DNA from 2 places in the Azotosporobacter soli genome. Region 2 is predicted to be linked to the other one. Evidence: a T-box and tRNA genes for the amino acid it is inferred to sense, from the RefSeq annotation. Region 2 holds a T-box; the other holds one or more tRNA genes.

Region 1 (3,413 bases), on a different contig from region 2:
GGGGGAGGGGAGTAAGATGGCAGAAAAGAAACAACATTCGCCAGCAGTTGAACAGCATGTCGAGCAACTGCTGAATAAAAGTAAGAAGCATGGCAATGTACTGACCTACGGCGAGATCATGGATACTCTCCAGAGCGAAGACTTGTCGCCAGAAGAGATTGACGATATGTATGAAATGTTTTCAGAAAAAGGCGTTGAAATCTTAGATGAAATTCCGGAGGGGCAAGGCCCGATCGTAGCAAGGGTGGATAGTGAAGAAGCCGCTAGCGAGGATAATGATGTCGATCTGAGTATTCCGGAAGGCATCAGCATCGATGATCCGGTGCGGATGTATTTGAAGGAAATCGGTCGCGTGCCGCTGCTCTCGGCGGAAGAGGAAATCCGTCTCGCACAACTGATGGAGCAAGGCGATGAAGAGGCGAAACGCCGCTTAGCGGAAGCAAATCTTCGCTTGGTCGTCAGCATTGCCAAACGCTATGTTGGGCGTGGCATGCTGTTTTTGGACTTGATTCAAGAGGGTAATCTGGGCTTGATTAAAGCGGTAGAAAAGTTTGACTATAGCAAAGGCTATAAATTCAGTACCTATGCGACATGGTGGATCCGCCAGGCGATTACGCGGGCGATTGCGGATCAGGCTCGTACAATCCGTATTCCGGTGCATATGGTAGAGACCATCAATAAACTGATCCGGGTATCGAGACAACTTTTGCAGGAACTCGGGCGGGAGCCGCAGCCGGAAGAGATTGCCAAGGAAATGGATATCAGCGTAGAACGGGTAAGGGAAATCATGAAGATTGCTCAAGAACCCGTATCACTGGAAACGCCAATCGGTGAAGAAGAAGATTCCCATTTAGGGGATTTTATCGAAGACCAGGATGCACCGGCGCCGGCTGAAGCTGCCTCCTTTAGACTGCTTAAAGAACAGCTGGAAGAAGTTCTTGAAACGCTTACAGAACGCGAGAAGAAAGTCCTTCGCCTGCGTTTTGGCTTGGATGACGGACGTGCACGTACGCTTGAGGAAGTAGGGCAGTTCTTTGGTGTAACCCGTGAACGGATACGCCAGATTGAAGCAAAAGCGCTGCGTAAGCTGCGTCACCCTAGCCGAAGCAAGAAACTGAAAGACTTTTTAGAATAGAATATTGACATAACAACAAGTCTCGATTACAATATATACTGTTGAGTTAGTCTTTGGGCCTATAGCTCAGCGGTAGAGCAGCCGGCTCATAACCGGCTGGTCCCTGGTTCGATCCCAGGTGGGCCCACCACACTTTACATGGCCCGTTGGTCAAGCGGTTAAGACACGGCCCTTTCACGGCTGGAACAGGGGTTCGAGTCCCCTACGGGTCACCATACGAATAAGCATGGATGCAAAGCATAGGCTTTGCATCCTTTCATTTACTTTCAATGAAAATAAAAAGGTAAGGAGGGATTTCAATGAAGTTAGGAGATCGGTTGGCGACACTGGCTTCTTGTGTGCCGCAGGGCGCTGTTGTCGCGGATATCGGAACCGACCATGCCTATCTGCCGATTGCATTAGTTTTGGCGGGCCGAATCACAAAGGCGGTGGCAGGAGATGTGGTCAAGGGGCCGTATCAGGCTGCCTTGGCGGCAGTTGAAGCGGCCGGCTATACGAAAGAGATCTCAGTGCGGCTGGGAAATGGATTAGACGTGCTGACGCCGGGCGAGGTCGATACGGCTGTTATCGCGGGAATGGGCGGCGCTACGATCGTTGAAATTTTAAGTGCGGCGCCGGAAATAGTGGGTCAGATGAAGCGTCTGATCCTGCAACCTATGGTTGCAGGAGAGGCCGTGCGACGTTGGTTGGCGAAAGCGGGCTGGCATCTTCTGGAGGAACATTTAGTGGAAGATAACGGACGGATTTATGAAATTATTGTTGCGCAGCCGGGAATATGGTCGCCGATAGAGGATGTTCTTTATGAAGTAGGCCCCTTGCTTTGGCAACAGCGCCATCCATTGTTGCGTCGACAATTGGAACAGATGATAAGGCAGTTAACAGCGGTGACGCGCCAGATGGAAGAAAGCGACAAAGCGGTGAGAGAAGAAAAGTATGCGATTTGCAGCAAGCGATTGCAGGCGCTGAAGGAGAAGTTGACATGTCTGTAAAATGTCAGGTTATCATCGAGGCTCTTGAACGATTGGCGCCGCGGCGGTTGGCGGAGGATTGGGATCAGGTCGGATTGCAAATCGGCAGTCCGGCGCAAGATATCAATGGCATTTTAGTGACGCTTGACCTGACGGAAGCGGTTTTGGAAGAGGCAAAAGAGAAAGGCGCAAATTTAATTGTTTGTCATCATCCGCTTATCTTCAAACCGGTTGCGCAAATCCGTACCGACTTGCCGCAAGGAAGATTGTTGACATGCTTGTTGAAAGAAGAAATCGCGGTATATGTCGCCCATACGAACTTGGATATAGCGGCAGGCGGGGTTAACGATGTATTGGCGCAGCGGCTCGGATTGAAAGAAGTGAAAGGTCTGTCGGTGACGGGGCGAGAAAAGTTGCTTAAGATCGTTGTATTCGTGCCGAAGACGCATGAGGAAAAAGTGGCGGAGGCGATGACGAAAGCGGGCGCCGGACATATCGGCAATTATAGCTGCTGTACGTTTCGTGCAGCGGGCGTAGGCTCTTTCTTAGCTCATGAAGGTGCAAAGCCGTATATAGGAAGACCTGGGAAGATGGAAGAAGTTGAAGAAATCAGACTCGAGACGATCATGCCGGAGTCGATAAGCCGACGTGTTGTTCGGGCGATGCTGGCTGTGCATCCGTATGAGGAAGTCGCATATGACTTGTATTCGCTTGAAAATGAAGGACAGGCCTATGCGCTGGGACGGATCGGCTCTCTGCCCGAAGCGATGGAGATGGAGCAATTTCTTTCTTCAGTAAAGACGGCGCTGCAGGTTAACAGATTGCGTTTTGCGGGCGGACAGAACGGAAAAATGATTCGTAAAGTTGCGGTTTGCGGCGGCAGCGGAGCTTCACTGATCGGTAAGGCCGCATTTGCCGGCGCGGATGCCTTTATCACCGGTGACGTAAAATATCATGAAGCGCAAAGTGCTGAAGCGGCGGGCATCCTGGTCGTTGATGCGGGACATTTTGTTACGGAGTGGCCGGTGGTTGCGAGTCTTTCCGATTATTTAACAGACTTTGCGCGGCAGGCGAAGTGGCGGCTCGAGGTCACGGCAGGGAAACAGAAAGATGTGTTTGACTGGATTTAATGTTTGACGGCAGCGTATTTTTCGTCCATAATGTATAGGTGCGTATGGGAGTACGAAAGGCAATCGCGGACGGGCCAGACCCGTTCGAGGAAAGTCCGAGCTCCAAAGAGCAGGGTGCTGGATAACGTCCAGCGGGGGCGACCCTAGGGATAGTGCCATAGAAAAGTAAACCGCCGCTCG
Region 2 (3,413 bases):
CCAGGAAAGCTCCGGACGTTGTTCCAGTACAGCTGCATGGCTCGATCCACTGTCAAACCAGACGTCCATGATATCGGTCTCTTTGCGGAAACCGCTCTTTTGGCAATGCGGGCAGGCATACCCCTCCGGTAATATTTCTTCCGCGCTCTTAGCCCACCAGGCATCGGCGCCTTCAGCACGGAACAATTCCTTGACCGCTGTAATCGTGTCGTCATTGATAATGTGTTCATGGCAGGAATTACAATAGAAGATCGGAATAGGTACGCCCCAGACGCGTTGGCGCGAAATGCACCAGTCGTTGCGGTCGGCCACCATATTGTTAATCCGTTCCTGACCCCAGCCGGGAACCCATTTCACATCACGAATCGCATCCAACGCCGCTTTGCGGAATCCTTCGACCGAAGCAAACCACTGCTCCGTCGCCCGATAAATAATCGGATTCTTGCAGCGCCAACAATGTGCGTATTGATGCCGGACCGAACTCTTGCCAAGCAAAGCATTACCGGCAGCGAGTTCCTTGATAATCGGCACATTGGCATCTTCTACGGCCAAGCCTTCGAATTTTCCGCCTTCGGCTGTGAAGCGTCCCGCATGGTCAACCGGATTGATGATTGGCAGGCCGTATTTTTTACCAGTCTCAAAGTCGTCCGGGCCATGGCCAGGAGCGGTATGTACGCAACCGGTACCCTGTTCGAGCGTCACATAATCCGCAAGAACGATCGGCGACAAACGGTCGATGAACGGGTGCGCAAACGTCATCCCAGACAACTCTTGGCCCTGCATCGTTTTCAAGATCGTGTACTCCGTCATTTTGGTCGCTTCTGCAACCGACTGTACCATTTCTTTCGCCACCAGATAAACTTCATCGCCGGACTGCAGCCAGACATATTCAAACTCCGGGTGCACTGCAATCGCGACGTTAGATGGCATCGTCCATGGCGTCGTTGTCCAGATCACCGCATAGGCCTTGTCTTTAGCGATGCCAGGCGGCAACAGACCGAGATCGTCGACAGAACGAAACTTGACGAAAATACTGTGTGATTTCTTCTCGGCATATTCGATTTCCGCTTCGGCCAATGCCGTCTCACAAGACGTACACCAGTAAACAGATTTCAGGCCTTTATAGATGTGCCCCTTCTTTGCCATTTCGCCGAATACTTCGATCTGCTTCGCTTCATATTCATGGCGCAGCGTCACATATGGATTCTCCCAGTCGCCAGCCACGCCGAGACGCTTGAAGTCGTCACGTTGTATAGCGACGTACTTTAGCGCATACTGTTGGCATTCTTTGCGCAAATCCAAAATATCGAGTTCATGGCGATTTAAGCCCAGGATTTTTATCGCAGCATGCTCAATCGGCAAACCATGCGTGTCCCAGCCGGGTACGTACGGCGCATAATAACCTTGGTGCGATTTGTATTTGATAATGACATCCTTCAAGATCTTGTTCAACGCATGGCCAATATGAATATTGCCGTTCGCATAAGGAGGACCGTCATGCAGGATAAATGTCTTTTTACCCCGCCGTTTTTCCAATACCTTTTCGTATGTTTTTTCCGTCTGCCATGCTTCGAGCATAGCCGGCTCCCGTTCGGGAAGATTGCCGCGCATCGGAAATTCCGTTTCCGGCAAATTTAATGTTTTGCCATAATCCATTAGAAAACACCTCCAAAATAATACAACCCCTCATCCCCGGTAAGGGACGAGAGGTTTATTCCCGTGGTACCACCCTTTTGGTTGCCAAGTAAAAACAGCAACCGCTTGAAAACCCGCTAACGAAGGTTACCCGGCAGAGCCTAAGCCGCGAACCATGCGCAACATTCGGTCTGCTGCTCAGGAGTGATTTTCATTTCTTTTCCCCTACCGAGCTCACACCTGCCTCGGTTCGCTGTCAGGTTAGAAAAAACTACTGTCTCCGTCATTGCATCAATATGATACATGTATTATACCTAAGTGGCCAAACTCTGTCAACGAAGACGCTATCTATTGATCTTCATCTTCCGCATCTTTGAGCAATTCAAGCTGCGCCTGGACAAGTGTACGCATCCGAGTTCGATAGACGTGAATCTGCTTTTGCAATTCTTCCTGCTCTGTTTCCAATTTGCGTACCCGGTGAGCCGCTTCATCAGACAGTTTTTGTGCAAGAACCTGCGTTTCCTTGAGCATCAGTTCCGTTTCTTTTTTCGCGTTCAACTTAACTTCTTCCGCCGTCTCTTGTGCGATCAATAGCGTATTATGCAACGTGCCTTCCATATGCTGATAATGTTCCAGCTTACTGCTAAGTCGCTCCATGTTTTCCTTGATCTCAATGTTGTCACGATAGAGCTGTTCATAATCCTTAATGACCCGATCCAAAAACTCATCGACTTCCTGTTCGTTGTACCCGCGAAACCCGCGACGAAACTCTTTGTTGTGAATATCTAGCGGCGTTAGCATTCCGCTCCTCACACTCCTCTTTTTGCAGTATTACAAAAATCGCTTTAACAGCAAGCTGATCCTGCCTTTTTTAGTCTGCCCGACAATCTCGCATACTTCTACACGACCACGTCCACGCATTGAAATGATATCGCCCTGCTTGACGGCCTGCGCCGCACTCTTTGCATCCTGCCAGTTCAACTTCAACTTATCGGCAGCAATTTCTTCCGCCATCCGGCTGCGCGATACGCCAAAACCGGATGCGGCAACGGTGTCCAAACGAAGCGATGGTACTGTCGTTCGAATATCCTTGATTTTTTCTTCTTTCGCTGCCAGTTCCGTCAAGTCGATTTCTTTGACCTCTACAGTGGCTGCGCCAACCGTCGTAATTTGTTTAAGAAAATAGTCCTTTAACTCCACATCGACTACAACCTGGCAAGACGGCCCCTGCATAATGATGTCGCCCATCACTTCACGCTTCAAACCCAGTCCCATCAAAGCCCCCAATACGTCACGATGCGTAAGGCGGTAATAGCGTTCATCCCAGGTCAATTGGACAGCCGCCAGAGAAAAATCGGCTTCGCCGCGATATTCCTCATTTATAAAAGCCGCTCTCACACGTTCTGCCCCTTGAAAACCGCCCCACGCCTGCAGTTTCACCCTCGGATAATGTGCAGCTACCGTCTCCGCAATACTATAGCCATGCGGATCAAGAAATTCGCTGGTTTTCGCGCGTCGTCCTTTAATCGCGCCTTCCGCCAAATCAATCAGTCTGGCAGCCAGCTCACCATCGCCGCTTGCTTTATAATACCGGACAATCTTTTCCCGTTCACTCACTGGTTTCGTCCTCATTTCCTTCACGGTCATTAGCTAACTCTTTTATTTCGACTCCCAAGGCAGATAAGCTTTTAATTGATCATCTTCTGCACTGACATCGACATTACTGGGTGCACAAAGAAAGATTCGCGCACCGACTTTTTGAATGCTGCCGCCTAATG

Evidence for each region. A T-box is a leader RNA that pairs with one kind of tRNA and senses whether it is charged. The one in region 2 lies ahead of ileS (isoleucine--tRNA ligase), so its partner is inferred to be a tRNA-Ile.
Region 1: it encodes a tRNA-Ile, which carries the amino acid that the T-box ahead of ileS (isoleucine--tRNA ligase) is inferred to sense. The anticodon was not compared.

The regions. Positions count from the first base shown of each region.
Region 1 is NZ_JAUAOA010000022.1:27,668-31,080, reverse strand. It holds gene rpoD (RNA polymerase sigma factor RpoD) at 17-1,135, shown strand; tRNA gene QTL79_RS15100 (tRNA-Ile) at 1,191-1,265, shown strand; tRNA gene QTL79_RS15095 (tRNA-Glu) at 1,276-1,350, shown strand; gene QTL79_RS15090 (tRNA (adenine(22)-N(1))-methyltransferase) at 1,435-2,124, shown strand; gene QTL79_RS15085 (Nif3-like dinuclear metal center hexameric protein) at 2,115-3,233, shown strand; RNA gene rnpB (RNase P RNA component class A) at 3,281-3,413, shown strand, end outside.
Region 2 is NZ_JAUAOA010000007.1:94,252-97,664, forward strand. It holds gene ileS (isoleucine--tRNA ligase) at 1-1,656, opposite strand, end outside; T-box leader at 1,696-1,931, opposite strand; gene QTL79_RS08640 (DivIVA domain-containing protein) at 1,984-2,436, opposite strand; gene QTL79_RS08645 (YlmH family RNA-binding protein) at 2,467-3,252, opposite strand; gene QTL79_RS08650 (cell division protein SepF) at 3,295-3,413, opposite strand, start outside.